2 regions of the Streptomyces sp. NBC_00385 genome follow, and region 2 is predicted to be linked to the other one. Evidence: riboswitches for the same ligand, from Rfam matches in the RefSeq annotation. Region 2 holds a riboswitch; the other holds the start of a gene.
The links. Region 2 has a riboswitch for cobalamin ahead of OG959_RS00965 (CbtB domain-containing protein). Riboswitches for the same ligand answer to the same signal wherever they lie in the genome.
Positions count from the first base shown of each region.

Region 1: linked by a shared signal. The riboswitch ahead of OG959_RS37085 (ABC transporter substrate-binding protein) and the one ahead of OG959_RS00965 (CbtB domain-containing protein) in region 2 are both predicted to bind cobalamin.

Region 1 covers NZ_CP107951.1:8,391,651-8,402,592, reverse strand. The annotation lists gene OG959_RS37095 (ABC transporter ATP-binding protein) at 1-579, opposite strand, end outside; gene OG959_RS37090 (FecCD family ABC transporter permease) at 576-1,583, opposite strand; gene OG959_RS37085 (ABC transporter substrate-binding protein) at 1,661-2,701, opposite strand; cobalamin riboswitch at 2,762-2,948, opposite strand; gene OG959_RS37080 (acyl-CoA dehydrogenase family protein) at 3,056-4,987, opposite strand; gene OG959_RS37075 (hypothetical protein) at 5,156-6,448, shown strand; gene OG959_RS37070 (carbohydrate kinase family protein) at 6,634-7,566, opposite strand; gene OG959_RS37065 (ABC transporter substrate-binding protein) at 7,709-8,581, opposite strand; gene OG959_RS37060 (GNAT family N-acetyltransferase) at 8,681-9,307, opposite strand; gene OG959_RS37055 (cupin) at 9,407-9,733, opposite strand; gene OG959_RS37050 (glycoside hydrolase family 13 protein) at 9,836-10,942, opposite strand, start outside.
Region 2 covers NZ_CP107951.1:209,546-220,487, forward strand. The annotation lists gene OG959_RS00945 (pirin family protein) at 107-1,072, opposite strand; gene OG959_RS00950 (tetratricopeptide repeat protein) at 1,215-1,571, shown strand; gene OG959_RS00955 (GNAT family N-acetyltransferase) at 1,644-2,153, shown strand; gene OG959_RS00960 (CbtA family protein) at 2,222-3,001, opposite strand; gene OG959_RS00965 (CbtB domain-containing protein) at 3,031-3,246, opposite strand; adenosylcobalamin (AdoCbl) riboswitch at 3,292-3,385, opposite strand; gene OG959_RS00970 (histidine phosphatase family protein) at 3,510-4,106, shown strand; gene OG959_RS00975 (glycoside hydrolase family 15 protein) at 4,202-6,055, opposite strand; gene OG959_RS00980 (TetR/AcrR family transcriptional regulator) at 6,181-6,783, shown strand; gene OG959_RS00985 (long-chain-fatty-acid--CoA ligase) at 6,970-8,547, shown strand; gene OG959_RS00990 (S8 family peptidase) at 8,724-10,942, shown strand, end outside.

The sequences.
Region 1 (10,942 bases), 8.2 Mb from region 2:
GGTGAGCGGCAACGCGGTGACCAGGGCCAGCAGTTCGAGCTGGTGCTGGATGTCCAGATGGTTGGTCGGTTCGTCCAGGAGCAGTTCGCGCGGCTGCTGGGCGAGCGCGCGGGCGATCTGGACGCGCTGGCGTTCACCGCCGGACAGCGTGTGCCAGGACTGGTCGCGGCGTTCCGCGAGACCGGTCCGCTCCAGAGCCTCGCGCACCGCCCTCTCGTCGGCCGCCGTCGGCGCCGACCAGGCACGGCGGTGCGGGATGCGGCCCAGGCGTACGACGTCCACGACGCTGAGCTCGACCTGGGTGACGGCGTGCTGGTCGACCACGGCAACGCGCCGGGCCACGGTGCGTCGGCCGACCGCGGTCAGCGGATCGCCGTCGAGGGTGACCAGGCCCGCGTCCGGGGCGAGGACCCCGGCCAGGATCCGCAGGAGGGTGGACTTCCCGGAGCCGTTCGGGCCGATCAGCCCGATGGTGGCGCCGGGCGGCGGTGCGAGCGAGACACCGTCCAGGATGAGGCGGCCGCCCGCCTCCCTGCTGACCCGGTCGGCCCGCAGGCCGCCGGGGACGGCCCGGGTCACGGGGTCCGCCGGGTGCGGTGGAGGACCAGCACGAAGGCGGGGACCCCGATCAGTGCGGTGACGACTCCCACCGGTACCTCCTGCGGATCGAGAACGGTCCGGGCGAGGGTGTCGACCCAGACCAGGAACACGGCCCCGGCGAGTGCGGTCACCGGCAGCAGTCTGCGGTGCCCGGAGCCGGTGAGCGCCCGGGCCGCGTGCGGCAGCACCAGCCCGACGAACCCGATGGCACCGGCGGAGCTCACGAGAGCGGCGGTCAGCAGTGCGGTCGTGCACAGCAGGACGATCCGGGTACGGCCGACGTGGACGCCGAGGGTGGCCGCCGCGTCCTGGCCGAAGGCGAAGGCGTCGAGCGTACGGGCGTGGCCGAGGCAGATCAGCAGGGTCACTGCGAGCACGGCGGAGCAGATCCACACATCGCTCCAGCCGACGCCGCCGAGCGAGCCCAGCAGCCAGAACAGCACGCCTCGGGTCTGTTCGGCGTCGGCGGCGGTCATCACGACGAAGGAGGTGAGCGCGGAGAAGAGCTGCATGGCCGCGACGCCGGACAGGACGACCCGGTCGGTGCTGCCGCCGAGGGTGTGGCTGAGCAGCATGACCAGGGCGAAGGAGCACAGGGCCCCGATGAACGCCCCGGCCGACAGGGAGACCGCTCCCCCGCCGACCCCGAGGACGACCACGACGACGGCGCCGGTCGAGGCTCCGGAGGAGACCCCGAGGACGAACGGGTCGGCGAGCGGGTTGCGCAGCAGCGACTGCATGACCGTGCCGCAGACCGCGAGCCCCGCGCCGCAGACGGCGGCGAGCAGGGTGCGCGGCATGCGCAGGTTCCAGATGATGCCGTCGCGGATCGGGCTGAGCCGCGACTCGCCCGCGCCGAGGTGGGAGGCGACCGCGGACCAGACGTCGGCGACGGAGATCCGGGCCGGGCCGATCGTGACGGCGACGGCGACGGACAGGGCGAGCAGCAGGAGCCCACCGGTCCACAGGAGGCCTTCGCGGATACCGCGGACGCGCCGGAGGCCGGGCCCGGTGCGCGCGGCCGTGTCCTCGCGCTGTACCGCGGCCTGTTCGGTGTCCGTCACCCCGCGAGCCCGAAGGTGCGCAGGGCTGCGGCCACGCGCTCCACGCCCTCGACGGTCCGGATGGTCGGGTTCATCGCCTGGCCGCTGAGCAGCACGTAGCGCTTGTGCCGGACGGCGTCCATGTTCTTCGTGACGGGGTTGGACTCCAGGAAGGCGATCTTCTTCGCGGCACTCTCGGCGGTCTGCGACTTGCGGGTCAGATCGCCGATGACCAGTACGTCCGGGTTGCGGTCGGCGACCGTCTCCCAGTTGATCTGCGGCCATTCCTCGTGAGTGTCGTCGAAGGCGTTCTTCGCGCCGAGTTCCCGGGTGATGATGCCGGGCGCACCGCAGCAGCCGGCCAGGTACGGGGCCTCGGAGTTGGCGAACCAGTACAGCAGCGAGGCCCCGGAGGCGTCGATGCCGCTCGTCGCCTTCCGTACCCGGGCGCGCAGCCCGGCGACGAGTTTCTCGCCGCGCTCGGGAACGCCGAACACCTGGGCCAGTTCGCGCACTTCGGCGTAGACGCTGTCCATGGTCAGGGCGCCGGTGCGGACTCCGTCGCCGTCCATGCTGTTGTCCTTGGCGGTGCAGTCGGCGGGCGAGACGTAGGTGGGGACGCCCAGCTTCTCGAACTGCTCGCGCGGTGCGACACCGCCCTTGGCGAGGGTCGATTCGAAGGAGGCGCTGACGAAGTCGGGCTCCCGGTCCAGGACCTTCTCCGACGAGGGGCGGTTGTCGGAGATCCTCGGGACGCCCGCGTTGGCCTTCTCCAGGCCCTTCAGCACCGGGTCGGTCCAGGTGGCCGTGGCGGCCAGCCGGTCGGCGAGACCGAGCGAGAGCAGGATCTCGGTCGATCCCTGGTCGACCGGTACGGCGCGCTTCGGCGCGGCGTCCACGGTGACGGTCCGTCCGCAGTTCCTCAGTGTGACCGGATAGCCGTCGGCCTTGCCGGACTTGGCTGCGGTGCTGTCCTTGCCGCCGCCGCAGGCCGTCAGCAGGATCAGGGCGGCGGTGAGCAGGGCGGCGGAGCGGGCGGGGCCGGCTATGGGCGGCACGGAGTACCTCGGCGTCTCTGGGCCCATGCGCGGGGCCCGTACGGAGTTCCGCGGCCCGGTGCCGGACCGCGGGTGCCAGCAGGTCTTCGGACTCGGGTTCATGCGGACGGGACGCCTTCCCGGGAAACCGTGGGTCTCCCAGTGGCCGTGGCCCCGCCCGTCCCCCTCACCGCTGCGCGTCAGTTCCGGATTCGCACCGGATTCCCTGACCCCTACGTGGAGTTCGACTGGCTCCGGGCACGCTACCACGAGCCTCCGCGCAGCTCAGCGGCGGTGCGGGGCGGTGCGGTGGCCGGGGCGGCGTGCCGCGCACCGCCCCGGCCACCCCACCGTTCCGGGGCGGCCCGGTACCGGTCACGCGTTGCGGTGAACCGATTCGTCACCGGGGGTGCGCGGACCGGTGGCTTCCGGGGCCGCGGCGATGTGCCAGGAGGCGCCCGGATCGTCGTAGGCGTCGGTGTAGCGGGCTCCGGTGATGGGCCAGTCGGCAAGCAGCTCACCGGGCAGCGCGAAGGACGCGGCCAGTTCCGGCAGATGGCCGCTGACCGCGGTGACGAGCTGTTCGGTGGCATCACTCAGTCCGTCTACCTGACCGGGGGTCAGGTGGCCGGCCGCGAGCAGGTCCCCGCTGTTGTGTGCGACCCAGCGCAGCGCGAACAGCCGGGCCAGTTCGTCCAGCCGCTCGCGGGCCTCGCCGCCGGGCAGCGCCGCGAGCGCGTTCTCGTACGCGTGGGCCGCCTGCCGGTACCCATGGGCCTCGACCCCCCGCAGCGCGGGCCCGGATGCCGCGTTCCAGCGCTCCAGCGGGCCACCGTCCGCCGCCCGCGCCATCCGTGCCGCCGCCCGGGCGAACCAGATGCGCTCCACCTCGTCCAGGAGGCGGCCGAGGAACCGGAGGTCGGCGAGGTCACCGCCCGTGGCGCCGGCGGCCGGTTCCTCCTGCGGGGCCCGTGACGCGTCGAGGAGGAGTCCGGCCGCCGCCCGGGAGTGAATGGCCAGGTTGTCACCCTCGGCGGTGATGGCGCCCTCGATCCCGGTGACGAGTTCGGTCATCCCGTTGTTCTCCAGCAGCCCCTGGGCGCCGCACCGCTCCCGGCATTCGACGATCACGGACCGGGCCTGCCAGGTGATCCACCCCTTGGCGATGTCGACCAGCCGCTCGTCCGCCTCCCGCTCCGCGGGCGGCCGGGCCGCCGCCTTCTCCCAACGGTCGAGTACGCGCCGGTGCAGCAGGCTCATCGCGAAGACGGTGGCCATGGCCTCGGCGAGCGGACCGTGGTGGCTGCGGTGGGCCACCACCGGCACCGGGGGCGCCGCGCGGCCCCCCGAGACGAAGCGATGGCCGCCGTAGCGGACGGCGACGGCCAGGGTGGTGCGGGCGGAGCCGACCGCGCTGGCGCTCATGCAGATCCGGCCGGTGGTGACCCGCCCGATCGAGGTGAGGAAGCGGCGCCTGCGTCCCTCGGTGCCGCTGCGGAACACCCCGTCGTCGCCGACCCGCCCCTGCGCGCCGCCGAGCAGTGCCCCGCGGTCCACGAAGACCTGGTCGAAGGAGGTCAGGCAGTGGTCGACCGGACTGCCCATCCGTGCGGGAAGCCGGCGCACCCGGATTCCGGGCAGGGCCCGGGACGCGTCCGTGAGCGGCACCAGCAGCAGGAAGACCCCCTGATCACGGCCGTCCACGATCAGGCGGGCAGCGACCAGACCCGACTTGGGGCCGCCGGCCGGACTGGTGTTGGGCATGAACTTCTGTGCGCCGGCGTGCGGGGTGTGCAGCACGAACCCGTCCCGTCCGCGGTCGTAGGTGGCGGTCGTCTCGATGGCGGCGGCGTCGTTGCCGTGCGCCACCTCCGTACAGAGGAAGGTGCCGATCCGTCGCAGCCCGAGGAAGTCCGACAGATCACGGGGGCGGTCGGCGTCGTGGTCCAGAAGGCTGCCCAGGAACAGGTTGTAGTGGATGCCCGCGACTGTGGCGAACGCCGGGTCCACCGGGGCGAGCCACTCGTGCAGTGCGGCCAGGGCGCGGGGGTCGGCGGCGGGCCGGGCGGCGCTGTCCAGTGCGCTGTTGAGCGTGCGCAGCCGCGCGTGGGCCAGGGCGAGGCGTTCGTCGGGCGTGGGGCCGGGAGGCGGCCAGAGCGGCCGGCGGAACGGCTCGGTGGCGACGAGCCGGCGCCAGAAGCCGTGCTCCCGGCGGGCGTCCGGACCCAGGAGCACGGTGCTGAGCGGACCGGTGACCGGCCCGGTCCCGGCTTCCGATGTGTGGGCACTGTCGAAAATGGTCTTCATAAAACCGGGAACGATCAGGAATCGTCCAGGACACTCCACGGGCCGGTGTCCGGACCGGACTCCCCGTCGCCCGACGAGGCCCGGCACGACGACGGCCCGGCGGCCGCCCCTCACCTGTTTGCAGCAATCCGCCGCGCTGTACGGGCGGACAGGACATCCCCTTGGTTCATGGAACGGCACCCCGATCAGCCCGCGGCACAGGACGAGCACGCCGAACTGGAAGCCCTGCGGGCCCGGGTGGCGCAGTTGGAGGAACGCGCCCCGGCTCGCTCACGGCTGCGTCTGCGTTCGTTCTTCGCGGTCCTGCTGATCCTGGTGGCGGCCGTGCTCACCCCGCTGAGCGTCCTGTCGAGCTGGGCGAGCGGCGTAGCCGGGGACACGGACCGCTATGTGGACATGATGGAGCCGCTGGCCTCCGACCCCGATGTGCAGGCGGCGGTGACCGCACGCGTCACCGCCGCCGTCATGACCCATCTGGACGTCGACGCGCTGCTGGCGGACGTCGCACCCGCCGACCGGCCCGTGGTGGACAAGGCCCTGGAGAAGCTCGGAGGCCCGCTCACCACGGGCGTCACGAACTTCGTGCACGGCACCGTGGAGCGCTTCGTCACCAGCGACGCCTTCGAACGGGTGTGGAGCGACCTCAACAGGCGCGCCCACGCCTCCGTCGTGAAGGCCCTGACCGGCGAGGGCGGTGGCGCGGTCAAGCTGGCCGGCGACACCGTGACCCTGGACCTCGCCCCGGTCATCGACCGGGTGAAGCAGCGCCTCGTCGACCGCGGTCTGACGGTCGCCGAGAAGATTCCCGAGATCCACACCGACTTCACCCTCCTCACCTCGGACTCGGTCGGCAAGGCCAAGAAGGGCTTCAGAGCCCTCGAACTCCTCGGCTTCTGGCTGCCCGTGTTCACGCTGGTGGTGGCGGCGGGCGGGGTGCTGCTGGCGGTGCGCCGCCGACGGGCGCTGGTCACAGCGGCGCTGGCCGTGGCGGTGGGGGCCGCGCTGCTCGGGCTCGGGCTGTGGGCAGGGCGCGCGTTCTACCTCGACAGCCTCCCCCCGGACGTCTCCCAGCCTGCGGCGGGGGCGGTGTTCGACACGCTGGCCGGCTATCTGCGCGCCGGGGTCCGGCTGGTGGTGACCGTCGGCGCGCTGGTGGCGCTCGCCGCCTGGCTCACGGGCAGCGGCCGCGCGGCGGGCCGGGTCATGGCGATGTGGAGCGGTGGCATCGGGGCCGTACGGGACGCGGCAGGATTCACCGGCGGCCCGGTCGGCCGGTGGGTGCACCGGGCGAGGCGGCCGCTGAACTGGACGGTGGTCGTGATGGCCGTCGCGGTGCTGCTGGCCTGGGACCGGCCGACGGGCCTGGTCACGGTGTGGATCGCCCTGTGTGCCCTGTTCGTCCTCGCGGTCGTCGAGTTCCTCGATGACGACAGCACTCCGCATCTGGCGGCGCCGGCGTAGCCCTGCTGCCGCGGGGCCGCCTTGTAATGCCCGAGTAACGGGCGATGGGTACAACGGTGCCGTGCCGGTGACAGCTGGGCGGTGAGGGATGGGCAGCATCTCCGGAGCCACCGACCCAGCGACTCCTCGTCGGCTCGATGGCGGTGCCGCCGTCCCCGTGGGGGGTGACGGTGGCACCGCCGCGTTCACGTCCGGCCCAGTGCCGCGTCCAGTTCCGCCTCGTCGGGCGGGTTGGCGCCCGCCCGGGCGACGGTGACGGCAGCGGAAGCCGCCGCGTGGCGCAGGACGTCCGTCACGGTGGCCCGGTCCAGTGCCCGCAGCCGCTCCCGGCCGGCCGGCCCGAGCAGTCCGTGCGCGGCCAGTGCGTGCAGGGTGCCGGACATGAACGCGTCCCCCGCCCCCACCGTGTCGACGACCTCGGCCGGCAGCGCCTCGACGGTCACCGGCCCGCCTGGCAGGACCGCGCAGGCCCCGTCGCCTCCCCGGGTGACGAGAACGACCGCCGGGCCCGAGGTGAGCCATCGCCCGGCGGCCTTCACCGGGTCCTCGCCCGGATACAGCCACTCCAGGTCCTCGTCGCTCGCCTTGACGACGTCGCTGAGCGCCACACAGAGCTCGGCCCTGCGCACGGCGGCCTCGTGGTCCCCCATCAGCCCCGGTCGCACATTGGGGTCGTAGCTGACCGTCGCGGCGGCCCGCAGCGACTCGACAGCGGCGAGGACCTCGGACGCGCCGGGTTCCGTGATCGCGGCGATCGAGCCGGTGTGCACATGGGCGGGCGTCCGCTCCAGGGATACCGGGCCGAGCGACCACGTGATCTCGAAGGCGTACGCGGCCCGCCCCGCGCCGTCCAGGGTCACGACGGCGGACGGGGTGGGAGCGGTGGAGCCGTCGGTACGGACGTCGACCCCGGCCGCGGTGAGGTGGTCACGGATCAGCCGCCCGTTCCCGTCCGCTCCGAGCTGGGTGAGCAGGGTCGCGGAGTGTCCGAGCCGGGCCAGGCCGTACGCGACGTTGGCCGGGCTGCCGCCCGGATGGACCCGGTCGGCCGTGCCGGGCTCCCGGACGATGTCGGCGACGCACTCGCCGATGACCAGCAGGTCGAGTCTGTCGGGCATGAGGGTGAGGTCTCCTGTTGTGCGGTGGCATGGGCGTCCGGGCGGACGGCACGGCGCCGCCTGCGAACGCGTCGACCCCGATCCTGCCCTGTGCGGACCGCTCCCGTGGCGCCGAGCCGCCGGCACGGGCGGTGCGGCCCGGCTACGCCTCCAGCGCCTCGGCCACGAGTGCGAGGAAGCGCGCATGGGCTCGCGCGCTGCACACCGGCTCGGGGTTCCAGGGGACCACCCGTACGGAATCCGCGGCCGACGCCCACGGACCGTCGCTCCGGAGCTCGTCGAGCGGGGTGGCGTGGGCCCGGATGTCGGCGAGCACGACGGCCGGTCTCAGGGCGGCGGCCTGCGCCCAGCCGACCGTGGACCAGTTGGCACCGGGGCCCTCGGCGGGTTCCACCAGGCCGACGCCGAGCTCGGCCAGCACCCGCAGCTCGGGCCACATACGGGGGCGGGCCAGATGCGCCTGCTCCTGGCCCGCCGGTGACAGGGCGAGGACCCTCGTCCGGTCCGGGCCCGAGGTGAGCGCGCGCAGCCGGTCCCTGGCCGCGTCCAGCTCCTGCGTGGCCGCCGCGGGCTCCTCGGCGCCGAGTGAACGCGCCAGCTCGGCGAACCGGTCACCGATCTCCGTCAGGGTGCGGGCCTGGCCCACGTCGATGACCACGACCGGAACGTGCCCCTCCAGGTGCTTGGCCGTCTCCGGATCGAGGCCGTAGACCTGACCGCCGCCGTAGCTGACGGCCACCACGAGGTCCGGTTCCCCGCTCAGCAGCCTGTCCACGTCCAGCGTGGCGCCCGCCCCGGCGTACGCGACGCCGTCCAGGGGCAGCGATCCGGTCTTCGCCGCGTCCGGCGCCGCGGGGTCGTCGTGCCCCGAGCCGAATATCCCGCTCGGGCGGATGCCGTGGTCCCATAAGGTCGCACCGGCCTGGACATAGGCGAGGACCCGTGTCGGGCGCCTCCCCGCGGTCGACACCTGTCCTCGGTCGTCGCAGAACTCCCACACGGTCCGCTCTCTCACGTCACACCTCTCGCCACTGGTTGCCCGCCCCCCGTAGCGGTCTCTTCCAGGACTACCTGCCCAGCGAACCCGGGCGGCACCCGCGGCTCCGGCGACGGACTACAGGTCCGCCGCCGTGGAGCGCACGAGGTAGGTGACGGGCCCGGGGTCCGGTATCTCGGTCTCGGCGAATCCGAGCCGGTCGTAGAACGCCCTGGCCCGGGTGTTGGACGTGAGCATGCACAGATGCACGCCCTTGACCCCCTTGGCGTCCAGGGCCGCGAGGAAGGCACGCATCAGCTCCCTCCCGTACCCCCTGCGCTGCCAGTCGGGCAGCAGGTCGATGTGCAAGTGGGCCGGGTAGGGCGCGAGTTCGGGAAGGACCATGCGCTCGGGGTCGTGCAGGAGGGCGATCATCTCGTCGCTGGGACTGCGCGGTGCCGCCTCCGGCCGCGGATAGCGGTCCTCGACCAGGGGCAGCCAGCGCCCGCGGAACTCCGTGACGAAGCGTGGGGTGTCGGCCGTTCCCAGGATGTAGCCGACCGCCCGGCCCGTTCCGTCGTCGATGACGAAGGCCAGGTCGGGTTCGAGGTGGGCGTACGGCGCGGCGAAGATCGACGGCATCAGCTCCGGGTCCGGGTACAGATGGCGGGAGTCACCGCCGTTGTCGGCGGTCCGGACGCAGATGTCGGCGAGCGCGTCGCGGTCACTGGATCGGTAGGCCCGCAGGCCGGGAAGCAGGGTCACCGCTTCATCCTGCCGACCCTGGGAGCGCTCCCACAAGAGCAGGGAACGTATTCAGCCGACGCTGTCGCCGGCATCGACGTCGCCTGCTCCGCCAGTCGTTCAGTCGTTGACGGCCGTCAGCAGCACCGCGGCGTCCTCCAGGGCGAGCAGTCCGTGCCGCTCCTGGGGGATCGGGTACAGCTGTCCCGCGACGAGTTCCACATCGCCCGACGCGGCCGTGAGCCGGACGGAGCCGCGCAGCACCTGGAGGGAGGCTGCGGGCGGGGCGTTGTGCTCGTCGAGGGCGCGGCCCGCGGCCAGCGCGATGACGGTCTGGCGCAGCGGATCCTCGTGGAGCAGCAGATGGGCGCTGCGGCCGTGCGGGGAGGTGCGGGCCGCGGCCAGGTGCTCGTCGGCCAGGGCGTTCAGATCGTTCGGTGCGTCCATACGCCCCACTGTGCCGCAGCCCCCGCTCCCCCGCGATCCTGCCGGACCCGGCCGTGCACCGTATACGGCCGGATCCTTCGAGGTGCGTCTTCGGCCGGACCGTCACACCCGCAGCCAGACCGCGGTGTCCTGCGGCAGCCTCCCCGTACGGTCGAGGGGGCCGCTGGCCAGCAGCACTGCGGTGTGCGGAGGCAGCTCGGCGGGTTCGGCGGCCAGGTTGACGACGCAGACGAGGCCTTCGGTCCGCGTGAAGGCGAGCACCTCGGGCGCCGTGTCCAGCCAGGTCAGTCTGTCTATTCCGGGCCGGCCCGCCGTCTCGAACCCCGGTTCGCTCCGGCGCAGCCGCAGGGCCTCGCGGTACAGGCTGAGCATGGAGTCCGGGTCGTCGCTCTGGAGGTCGGCCGCGTACGCGGACCAGCCGGCCGGCTGCGGCAGCCAGGGTGCGGTGGTGGCGCCGAATCCGGCGTGCGGCTCCCGCGCCGACCAGGGCAGCGGCACCCGGCAGCCGTCGCGTCCCGGGTCGGTGCCGCCCTTGCGGAAGTGCATCGGGTCCTGGATGCGGTCCAGGGGGATGTCGGCCTCCGGCAGCCCGAGCTCCTCGCCCTGGTAGAGGTAGGCCGCGCCGGGAAGGGCCAGCGAGAGGAGGGCGGCGGCGCGGGCCCGGCGGGTGCCGAGGGCGAGGTCGGTGGGGGTGCCGAAGGTCTTCGCCGCGAAGTCGAAGCCGGTCTCCGCGCGGCCGTAACGGGTCACGGTGCGTGTCACGTCGTGGTTGCACAGGACCCAGGTGGCCGGGGCGCCGACCGAGGCGTGCTCGGCGAGGGTGTCGTCGATCGCGGTCCGCAGGAGTGCGGAGTCCCACGGGCAGGCCAGGAAGTTGAAGTTGAACGCGGTGTGCAGTTCGTCGGGCCGCAGGTAGCGGGCGAACCGCTCGGTGTCCGGAAGCCACACCTCGCCGACGAACACACCGTCGTACTCGTCGGCTATGGCGCGCCAGGAGCGGTAGATGTCGTGCAGTTCGTCGCGGTCGACGAAGGGGTGCGGGTCCTGGCCCACGACGAAGTCGGGCAGTGCGGGGTCCTTGGCGAGCAGGGCGGCCGAGTCGATGCGTACGCCGGAGACACCGCGCTCGAACCAGAAGCGCAGCACGTCCTCGTGCTCCTGGCGGACCGCCGGGTGAGCCCAGTTGAGGTCGGGCTGCTGGGTGGCGAA
Region 2 (10,942 bases):
TGCCCCTGAGGCACTCTCAGCCGCTTCCAGACCTCCCCCTCCCAGAGGGCGACGCAGGCACGGTCGGGCACGCCTCGAAACCCGTGAATCTGCAAGAACCCGCAGCTCAGCGCACACGCCCCCGTGGCTTCAAGGGCACAGGGGGCAACGCCGGAGCCGGGAGCGGCGCACCGTCGTAGCCGCGTACGGCGCCGAACCGATCACCGCTCATCCAGTCCTCCCGGGCCTGCGTGATCTCGTCCTGGGTTCTGCCCACGAAGTTCCACCACATGACGATCTCCTCCTCGAAGGGCTCGCCACCCAGGAGCATCAGCCCCGCGTCCGACGTGGCACGCAGAGGGAGCTCGGAACGGCCGCAGCCGAGGTAGAGCATCGAGCCGGGCAGGACAGGCACGCCGTCGACCTCCGCCTCGCCGGACATCGACAGCACGGCGTACTCGAAGTCGGGGTCCAGCGGGAGGCGGGCCTCGGCTCCGCTGCTCAGGGCGAGGTCGGCGCCGACGATCGGGGTGTACGCGGTGCCGGGCGAGGTGGCGTCGTCGAGGGTGCCGAGGATCACCGTGGCCGTGAGGCCGGGGGCGGTCACGGTCGGCAGGTCCTTGTGGTGCTGGAAGTGCGGCTCGACGGTGCGGTGGGCATCGGGCAGGGCGACCCAGAGCTGGGCGCCGTGCAGCAGAGCGGCGTGCGGCCGGGGGCTCTCCTCCGAGTGGCTGATCGCACGGCCCGATGTCATCAGGCCGAGCTCGCGCGGGCGGATCGTCTCCAGACTGCCCAGGCTGTCGCGGTGCAGGACCTCGCCCTCGTGCAGCCAGCTGACCGTCTGCAGGCCCATGTGGGGGTGCGGCGGCACCTGCATCCCGGGTTCGTCCGCGATGTCGTCGGGGCCGTAGTGGTCGACGAAGGCCCAGGCTCCGACCATGCGGCGGCCCAGATTGGGCAGCAGTCTGCGGACCTCGGTGGACTCGCCGAGCCGGACATGGCGCGGGGTGAGAAGTTCACGTACGGGTTCGGCGACGACGAAACCCCGCCCTCCGCAGACGGAGAGTGCGGCCTGGCGATCGAGATTGCTCATGGCGGTCAACCTATTCCCGTGCGGCTCCGGGCGGGTGGCACCCACGCCGAATATTTAGTGGAATGTTAAACCACCCGTCGGTGTTGTGGCGGGTGGATACGTACGGGAGCGGCCCGGCGGCACCGTCGACCGAGGAGGTCACATGAGCGACACCTACTACGAGTTCGGGACCGCCGCCGAGCGCTGGGACCGCGCGCAGCTGTTCTTCGGGTCGAAGGAGTACGCGACGGCGGCCAGGATCCTTGGCGGACTCGTCGAGGAGGTGCCGGACCAGGTCGCGCCCCGGCTGCTGCTGGCCCGGGCCTACTACCACTCGGCACGGCTCGTCCGGGCCGAGACGGAGCTGCGCGCGGTACTGGAACTCGACCCGGTGGAGCAGTACGCACGGCTCATGCTCGGCCGCACGCTGGAGCGCCAGGGCCGGCAGTCCGAGGCGGACACCCAGCTGCGGATGGCCGCCGCCCTGTCCGGGGACTTCACCCCGGCCGGTGGTGCCTGACCGCCGCACACACCGGGCCGCACCCGGATATCCGGGTGCGGCCCGGCAGGGCCGCGTGATACCTCACAGGGCATGACTCCACTCGGCACACCACGGCTGATCCTGTCCCCGATGACCCTCGCCGAGGCCGAGCAGGTGGCGGCGGGCAGGCCGGCCGAGGGTGCACGCTGGGCTCCTGACTTTCCCCTGCCGGGTGAGATGCGGGCGGCCCAGCGGTTCCTGGAGACCTGTGCCGGCACCGGCGACCCGACTCCCTACGGTTCGTACCACGTGAGGCGCCGCGACGACGGGCTGCTGATCGGCGGAGCCGGGTTCCACGGGGCGCCCGACGAGAACGGGCACGTCACGGTCGGCTACGGACTCGTGCCTTCGGCGCGCGGCATGGGGTACGCCTCCGAGGCGCTCCGTGCGCTTCTTCGGTTCACCCGTGACCAGGGCATCGCGTGCGTGCACGGGGACGCGGACCTCGACAACATCGCCTCCCAGCACGTCATGGCCGCGGCGGGCATGCGCCTCGTGAAGGAGGACGCGCTGCTGAAGTACTACCGGATCGACTGGGACGGTTCCACCGGGCAGGCGTGAGCCGGCTTCCGCACGCGGCAGGGCCCGCCCGGGGATGACGGTCTCCCCGGGCGGGCCCTGACGGAACTTCAGCCCGCCACCGTGGCCGGCCGCTTCGTCCTGCCGTCGGTGGCCGTCGCCGCGTCCGGCCCCGGCACCAGGAGCCGTTCGGTGAGATAGCCGAAGACCAGCCCGAAGGTCGTCCAGAGAGTGACCTGCACCGCGAGCGTGGCCAGCCTGAACTCCCAGAGAAGCGACGCCGGGAAGTCCTTCCCGACCTCGTTGAAGGAGGGCAGGAAGGCATAGGCCAGGCCGATGACCAGCACATAGCCGGCAGCTGCGGCGATGGTGGCGTTCCAGTTGCCCAGGCGCGGAGCCAGCCGCCTGCCGAGGATCACCGCGGCTACCGCCAGCAGCACGCTGAGCGCGACCATCAGGAAGAACAGCGTGGTGCGTTTGCCGATGGTGTCGGGGTTGCCGACGGCCGGCGGATTCGCCGGGTATTTCAGGAACGGGACGATGTACACGGTCAGGAGGGCGGCTCCCGCGATCAGCGCGGCGGTCGCCCTGGGGCCGAATCGGCCCAACCGGCCGAGCGCGTAACAGAAGACGAGTGCGGCGATGCCGCCGACGGCGACGCCGAAGACGAGTACACCGGTGGCGAGGCCGCCGGTGGCCTGCATGCCCCGGCTGACCAGTTCCTCGCCGCCGCCGTGGTCGTGGCTGTGGCTGTGCGCCTCTTCGAGGGCGATGGCCGCGTCGACGCGTGACTCGCCGAGGAAGTACGCCACCGCAAGCGCGAGCGCACCCGCGACGAGGCCGGCCAGCATGCCGCGAACGAGCAGAGCTCTGACAGATATGGAGTTCATGAGGGATTCCCCTGGATCAGCCGGATGGATCAGTGGCAGGGGAAACCGAGGAGATGACGGCCGTCGTGGACCCACTCGTGCACGCCTTCGCCCGAGATGAGCGCGGTGGCACCCTGCTCGGCGCCGACGAAGTACAGCAGGATCAGCATGAGGACGCCGAAGAAGACCGCCCAAGGGGCAATGGCCTTCAGTGAGATGGGGGTGATGGCGGGTGTGACCGTGGCGGGGGCAGCAGTCTGTGCCATGGCAGAACCTCCTGGGGGAACACGCGTCCCGATCGTGGTGCCTGAGACGAGGGTGCTGGGTCTGACTTCCCGTACGGGTACGGGTTCACAGTGGCGCGACCGTGCCGGATTCTCACCGGACTTCCGTCACACCCTCGTCGTGTCGTCGCGACCATACCGCCTGGGCGTGACGGCCGCCATGGTGCCCGTGGGTGGGCCGGAGAGCCACGGATGCCATGGTGTGCTTGGCCACGGGGCCACAGTTCAAGGAGTTGAGGACCGGTATGACGGTACGGGTGATGTTGATCTCACCGGGGCTGAACGCCGCACTGCGCGAAGCCCGGTTCGCCGGTGACGCCCCCGTCGACGGCTCCGGACTCCGGTCGGCCCGGGCTGCCGCCGCCTTCGGGTCGGTCCCGGCTGCGGACCGGTGGCTGCGGGGGCCGTCCCTCCGGTGCTCCGGCACCGCGGAGGCGCTGGGGCTGCGACCGGACACCGAACACGCCTTGCGGGACTGGGAGATGGGACGCTGGTCCGGTGCACGGCTGTCCGAGGTGAGCACGGACGAACCGGACGGGGTGGCGGCCTGGCTGGCGGATCCGTCGGCCGCTCCGCACGGGGGCGAGTCGCTGATGGAGCTCTGTGCCCGGGTGGGCGCGTGGCTCGACACGCCGCGCGGGGACGGCTCGGGCCGGGTCCTGGGGGTGGTCGAACCTGCCGTGATCCGGGCCGCCGTCGTCCACGCTCTGGCCCTCCCGCCCCAGGCGTTCTGGCGACTGGACGTGGCACCGCTGACGGTGACGGAGCTCAGCGGCAGGTCGGGACGGTGGAACCTGCGCTGCGGACGGCCGCTCGCACCGGGGGAGAGTGTCGTCCGGTGACCGCGGCCCCGGGTGCGGCGGTCACCGGACGGACCGGGGCCCCGGTCTCGGACTGAACCCGGACGACACCACGTTCAACGGTGAGCGCGGGGGCCTCACGGCGCGCCCGTGCCCCCGCGCGCCGCGTTGAGCCTCGCGTCCAGCGTGATCGCGGCGTCGATCAGTGCCAGATGCGTGAACGCCTGTGGGAAGTTGCCCAGTTGACGTCCCGTCAGGGCGATCTCCTCCGAGTACAGGCCGAGATGGTTGGCGTAGGTGAGCATCTTCTCCAGGACCAGCCGGGCCTGGTCGACGCGGCCGGCCCGCGCCAGGGCGTCGACATACATGAACGTACAGAGGGAGAAGGTTCCCTCCGAGCCGCTCAGCCCGTCGGGTGAGGCCTCGGGGTTGTAGCGGTAGACGAGGCTGTCGCTGACCAGCTCCTGCTCCATCGCGTCCAGCGTGGTCTTCCACATGGGGTCGTCCGGCGTGATGAAGCCGACCGTCGGCATGCGCAGCAGGGACGAGTCGAGGACGTCGTCGCCGTAGTGCTGGACGAAGGCCTTCTTCTTCGGGTCCCAGCCCCGGTTGAGCACCTGCTGGTAGATCGTGTCCCGCGCGTCCACCCAGCGGCCGCGGGCCGCCGGACGGCCGTCGTCGGTGGCGATGCGGACGGCGCGGTCGAAGGCGACCCAGGACATCACACGGCCGTAGGTGAAGTCCTTCCGGCCGCCCCGGGTCTCCCACAGCCCTTCACCCGGCTGGTCCCAGTGGTCGACCAGCCAGTCGAGAAGGGTGTGCAGCGCGGCCCAGCCCCGCGTGTCCAGGTGCATGCCGTGCTGATGCGCGAAGTAGATGCTGTCGAGCGCCTCACCGTAGATGTCCAGTTGCAGCTGGCTCGCCGCTCCGTTGCCGATGCGGACCGGGGAGGATCCGCCGTAGCCCTCCCAGTGGTCCAGGGTCTCCTCGACGAGGTCCGAGGAGCCGTCGACGCGGTACATGATGTTCAGCGGCCCGGTGCCGCCTTCGTGACCGGCCTCTTCCTTCACGCGGTCGTGCAGCCAGCCGATGAACGCCCTGGCTTCCTCCCTGAACCCCAGGCCCAGCAGCGCGTACACCGAGAACGACGCGTCACGGATCCAGGTGAACCGGTAGTCCCAGTTGCGTTCTCCGCCCAGTTGCTCGGGCAGGCCCGCCGTGGGGGCCGCCACCAGCGCGCCGGTGGGCGCGTACGTCATGAGTTTCAGCGTCACGGCCGAACGTTCCACCGCTTCCCGCCACCGGCCCGTGTAGGTGGACTGGCCCAGCCAGGAGCGCCAGAACTGGACGGTCTCGTCGAAGAGTTGCTCGAACTCCGCCACCGAGACCTCGTGCGGCGGCCCGTCGGGGGACGACTCCATGATCAGGCCGCGCTGCTGGCCCGCTTGCAGGGTCAGGGTGAACTGCACGTCTTTGTCGCCCGCGAGGATGTTCAGCAGCCGCTCGTCCTGGGGCTCGCGGACGGTGTGGACGGCGAGATTCATGTCCGGTGAGGCGAAAAGGGCCCCGCGCTCCGTAATGTGCAGCTCGTGCGGTGTGCGGCCGTAGTCGAAGCGGGGAGCGATCTCCCCTTCGAACGTCATGCTGCCCCGGACACAGCGCAGCATGCGGACCAGACGGTGCCGGTCCGTCGCCGCCGTCCCGGTCACCGGCATGAAGTCCACCACCTCGCCGGTGCCGGCCTCGGTCATGAATCGCGTCACGAGGACGGCCGTGTCGGGGTGGTACAGCTGCTTGCTGGTGTAGGTGTCGGCGACCGGCCGGACGGTGAAGTGACCGCCCTTGCGGTGGTCGAGCAGAGCGCCGAAGACGCTGGGTGAATCAAAGCGCGGACAGCAGAACCAGTCGATCGTCGCGTCCGTGGTCACGAGAGCCGCGGTCTGCAGATCTCCGATCAGACCGTGGTTCTCGATCAGGGGATATTCATCCACTTTGCGCCCCTTTCGGCACCGGTGGCCCATCGTATGCCGATGACGGCACCCCGTCCTGATGAGGGAGTACCGCGAGGTGACGGCCGCCGGGCCGGCCGCACCGGCCGGGGCCGTAGGCTCTGCACATGATGGAGAGGCAGGCCGGCGGGGCCGTACGGGGACCGGGGCGACCGCGCGAGGAACGGGTCACCGGAGCCGTGCTCGACGCGGTGGTGGGCCTGGTCACCGAACAGGGGATCGGGGCGGTCACGATGGACGTCGTCGCGGCCCGGGCCGGGGTGAGCAAGCCCGCCATCTACCGGCGGTGGCCCACCAAACAGGATCTGATCATCGCTGCCGCGGAGACCCGCATCGGCATCCTGTCGGTGCCCGACCTGGGCGACTTCCGCGCCGAGCTCCGCTTCGTGCTGACCACCCGGCTGGAGGCGTACCTGCTGCCGGGTTCGGACCGACTGCTCGCCGGCCTCATCGGAGCATCGGCCGATGCGGGCGCGGCGCGCAGCCAGTACGCGGAGTACACGGAGCGGATCACGAGCGAGACGAGGCGCGTCCTGGAACGCGGAATCGCCCGCGGTGACGTCGCCCCCGACACCGACGTCCGGGCCGCCGCCACCCTGGTGGCCGCCCCCCTGCTCTTCCGGCTGATCGGCGAGCTGGAGCTGCCCGACACCCGCTTCGTGGACGCGTTGGTCGATCTCGTCACCAGGGCGGTCGGCTCGGCCGGCTGACGGCTTCCGGCCGACGGCCCCGAGGCTCTTCCGGCTGCGGAATCCCCTCCCCCACGCACCTTGCCTCACCCTGCCCTAATAACAATACTCCCAGTAACGATTTCATGGCTCCTCTTTCGCGGCCATGCCCCGGCACCGTCCGCCGGCATGTCCGCGCCTCCGCACGCACCCCCCTACGGAGACCTCATGCTCAATCTCGCCACCCTGCTGGACAACAGCGCCCGCACCGTGCCCGACCGCACGGCGCTCGTGCTGGGCGTCCAGAGCACGACGTACGCGGAGCTGGACGCGGCTGCCCGGCGCGTCGCCGGTCTGCTGCGCTCACGCGGCATCGGGCCGGGCGACAAGGTCGCCCTGTCCTGTCCCAACATCGCGTGGTTCCCGGTCGTCTACTACGGGATCCTGAAAGCCGGCGCGGTGGTCGTACCGCTCAACGTGCTGCTCAAGAGCCGTGAGATCGCCTATCACCTGGCCGACTCCGGGGCCAGGGCCTACTTCTGCTTCGAGGGCGGCGCGGATCTTCCCATGGGCCGGGAGGGCTGGTCCGGTTTTCACGCGACCCCCGGCTGCGAAGAGTTCCTCCTGATGACCGCCGCCCCCACCGGGCGCTCCCCCATCGAGGGCGCCGAAACCCTGACCGCGGCGCTGGCCGGCCGGAGCGCGGACTTCGAGACGGTGGCCACGGAGCCGGGCGACACGGCGGTCATCCTGTACACCTCCGGCACCACCGGACAGCCCAAGGGCGCGGAACTCAGCCACTCCAACCTGATGCTCAACGTACTGACCTGCCACAAGCTGTTCGGCGAGGCCGGGCACGACGTACACCTGGTCGCCCTGCCGCTCTTCCACTCCTTCGGCCAGGTCGTTCAGATGAACGCCGGCATCGCCTCGCAGGCGACGCTGGTACTCCTGCCCCGCTTCGACGCCCCGTCCGCCCTGGCCCTGATGCAGCGTCACGCGGTGACGTTCTTCGGGGGTGTGCCCACGATGTACTGGGCCCTCCTCGAAGCCGAGGCACCCGACGTGGACCCCGCGCGTATCGCCGCGAACCTGCGGCTGGCCGTGTCGGGAGGTTCCGCCCTGCCGGTCGAGATCCACCGCCGGTTCAGCGAGTGCTTCGGCGTCACGGTCCTGGAGGGGTACGGCCTCTCGGAGACCAGCCCGGTGGCCACCTTCGTCCCACGCGGTGAGCAGGTGCGCCCGGGCTCGATCGGGCGCCCGGTCTGGGGCGTGGAGGTGGACCTGGTCGACAGGGACTGGGTCCCGGTACGGGGCGCCGACGCGATCGGCGAGATCGTCGTCCGTGGCCACAACGTCATGAAGGGGTACCACAACCGCCCCGAGGCGACCGCCGAGGTGATGCGCGACGGCTGGTTCCGCACCGGGGATCTGGCCCGCCGCGACGCCGACGGGTGGTTCTCCATCGTGGACCGGGCCAAGGACATGATCCTGCGCGGCGGCTTCAACGTGTATCCGAGGGAGATCGAGGAAGTGCTGCTCGCCCATCCGTCCGTGAGCATGGCGGCCGTCATCGGAGTGCCGCACGACCGCCATGGTGAGGAGGTCAAGGCGTGCGTGGTCCGCACCCCGGGAGCGACGCTCACCGAGGACGGGCTGATCGCCTGGTGCAAGCAGGAGATGGCCGGCTACAAGTACCCCCGCATCGTGGAGTTCCTCGGCACCCTGCCGACCAATGCCACCGGAAAGATCCTCAAGCGCGAGCTCAGGGACGCCGCCGGTCACACGCCCGGGTCCGGACGATGAGCCGGTCGTCCGGCAGGTTCGTGGCATGACAGCGGCATCCCGCGACCGGCGAACAGGGGTGCCGAGGGCGACTTGCCCGCATTCCAGACGTTCTCCGCCGGCAAGTCGCTGCCATGGCGAGGACTTGCCGCCATCGGCCCTTCACGTCGTGGGTTCGCCACAGATAGACCGATGCCATGTTCTCCCCCATTCAGTCCTCCGCCTTCCGGCGCAGACGCCGGCAGCTGATCTCGGCCGCCGCCGCTGTGCCGCTTCTGGCGTCGGGCCTCGTCGCTCTGCAAGCGCCCGCACAGGCCGCTCCGATCAGGCCCGCCGTTCCCGGCAAGCCCTCGGCAACCCACAAGGTCACCCTGGTCACCGGCGACGTCGTCACCGTCACCACGATGGCCGACGGCAAACAATCCGCTGACGTCGACCGGCCGGACAGCGCCGTCGGTGGCGTGAAGATCCAGGAGGTCAGGGGCGACCTGTTCGTCGTCCCGGACGAGGCGGCACCGCTGCTGGGTGCCGGCAAGCTCGACCGCCGGCTGTTCAACGTCACCGACCTGATCGAGATGGGGTACGACGACGCGAAGTCGGCAGCGGTACCGCTGATCGCGACGTACACCCCGTCGAAGTCCCGCTCGGCCGTCGAGCCGACGGCACCGCGCGGCAGCAAGCTGACCCGCAGCCTCAAGGGCATCCACGGTGCCGCGCTCAGCACCGGGAAGCGGCAGGCCCACACGTTCTGGACCGCCGTGGCGCCGCAGGGCGGCGCAAGGCTCGGAGCCGGTGTGGACAAGCTGTGGCTCGACGGCCGGGTGAAGGTCAACCTCAAGGACAGCGTGCCCCTGATCGGCGCGCCCGAGGCCTGGGCGGCCGGGTACACCGGCAAGGGGGCCAAGGTCGCGGTCCTCGACACCGGTATCGACGTCAACCACCCCGACTTCGCCGGCCTGATCGACGGCACGGTCAGCTTCGTCCCGGGTGAGACCGTCACCGACGTCAACGGCCACGGCACCCACGTGGCCGGCACGATCGTCGGCTCGGGCACCGCCTCGGGTGGCGACAACAAGGGTGTCGCCCCCGGCGCCGACCTGTTCGTCGGCAAGGTGCTCGGCGGCGCGGAGGGCTACGGCCAGGACTCCTGGGTCATGGCGTGCATGCAGTGGGCCGCCGAGTCCGGTGCCGACGTCGTCAACATGAGCCTCGGCGACTCCTATCCGACGGACGGCAGCGACCCGATGTCGCAGACGGTCGACGCGCTGTCCGCGCAGTACGGCACGCTGTTCGTCATCGCAGCGGGCAACGCGGGCCCGGAGACCGTCTCGGCCCCGGGCGCCGCCGCCTCCGCACTGACCGTGGCCGCCACGGACAAGGATGACCGGCTCGCGTCCTTCTCCAGCACCGGCCCACTGGCCTATTCCGGCGGAATGAAGCCGGACATCGCGGCGCCCGGCGTGAACATCACCGCGCCCCGCTCACAGGACATGACCGACGGCGGCGAGGGCCTCTACCGCACCCTCAGCGGCACGTCGATGGCCACCCCGCACGTCGTCGGCGCAGCGGCGATCCTGTCCCAGCAGCACCCGGACTGGAGCGGCGCACAGCTCAAGGAACACCTGATGAGCACGGCGAAGGGCCTGGACGAGGGGTACTCGCCGTACGAGGTGGGCACCGGCCGTGTCGACGTCGCCGCCGCCGTGCACACGACGGTCCGCGGCACCGGATCGCTCTTCTTCGGCAAATACACCTGGCCCCACGAGCCGGGCGACGCCGCCGTCACGAAGGACCTGACCTTCACCAACACCGGCTCCGCCGATGTCACGCTGGACCTGACGCTGACCGACGCGGGCGGCCCGTTCACCCTGGGAGCCACCGCGGTGACCGTTCCGGCGGGCGGCACCGCCGCGATCCCGGTGACCGGTGACCCGCGGACCGCCTCGGCGGGCCGCCACGTCGGCTACGTGACGGGGACCGACGCGGCCACCGGGAAGCAGCTGACCCGGACCTCCGTGGCCCTGCTCAAGGAGGAGGAGCGCTACGACCTGAACATCGAACTGGTCGGCCGCGACGGCAAGCCGGCGGGGGGCTGGGTCACGGTCAGCCTGGCCGGCGACTCCTGGCCGTGGAACGTCTACGTCGAGGGCTCGACCACGATGCGCATGGCACCCGGCCTCTACACCGTCGCGGCGTACGTCGACGTGGCCGGCGAGAAGACGGACCGCTCGGGTCTGGCCGTGCTGGTCGACCCGGAGACGGTACTCAAGGACGGCTCCGCCGACGTGGTGCTCGACGCGAGCAAGGCACACCTGCTGGAGACCGAGGCGCCCCAGCTCACCGAGGACCGCCAGCGCAAGGTCGACTTCAACGTCCACTACGCGGGCCTCGACCCGTACACGGACTTCCGCAGCGC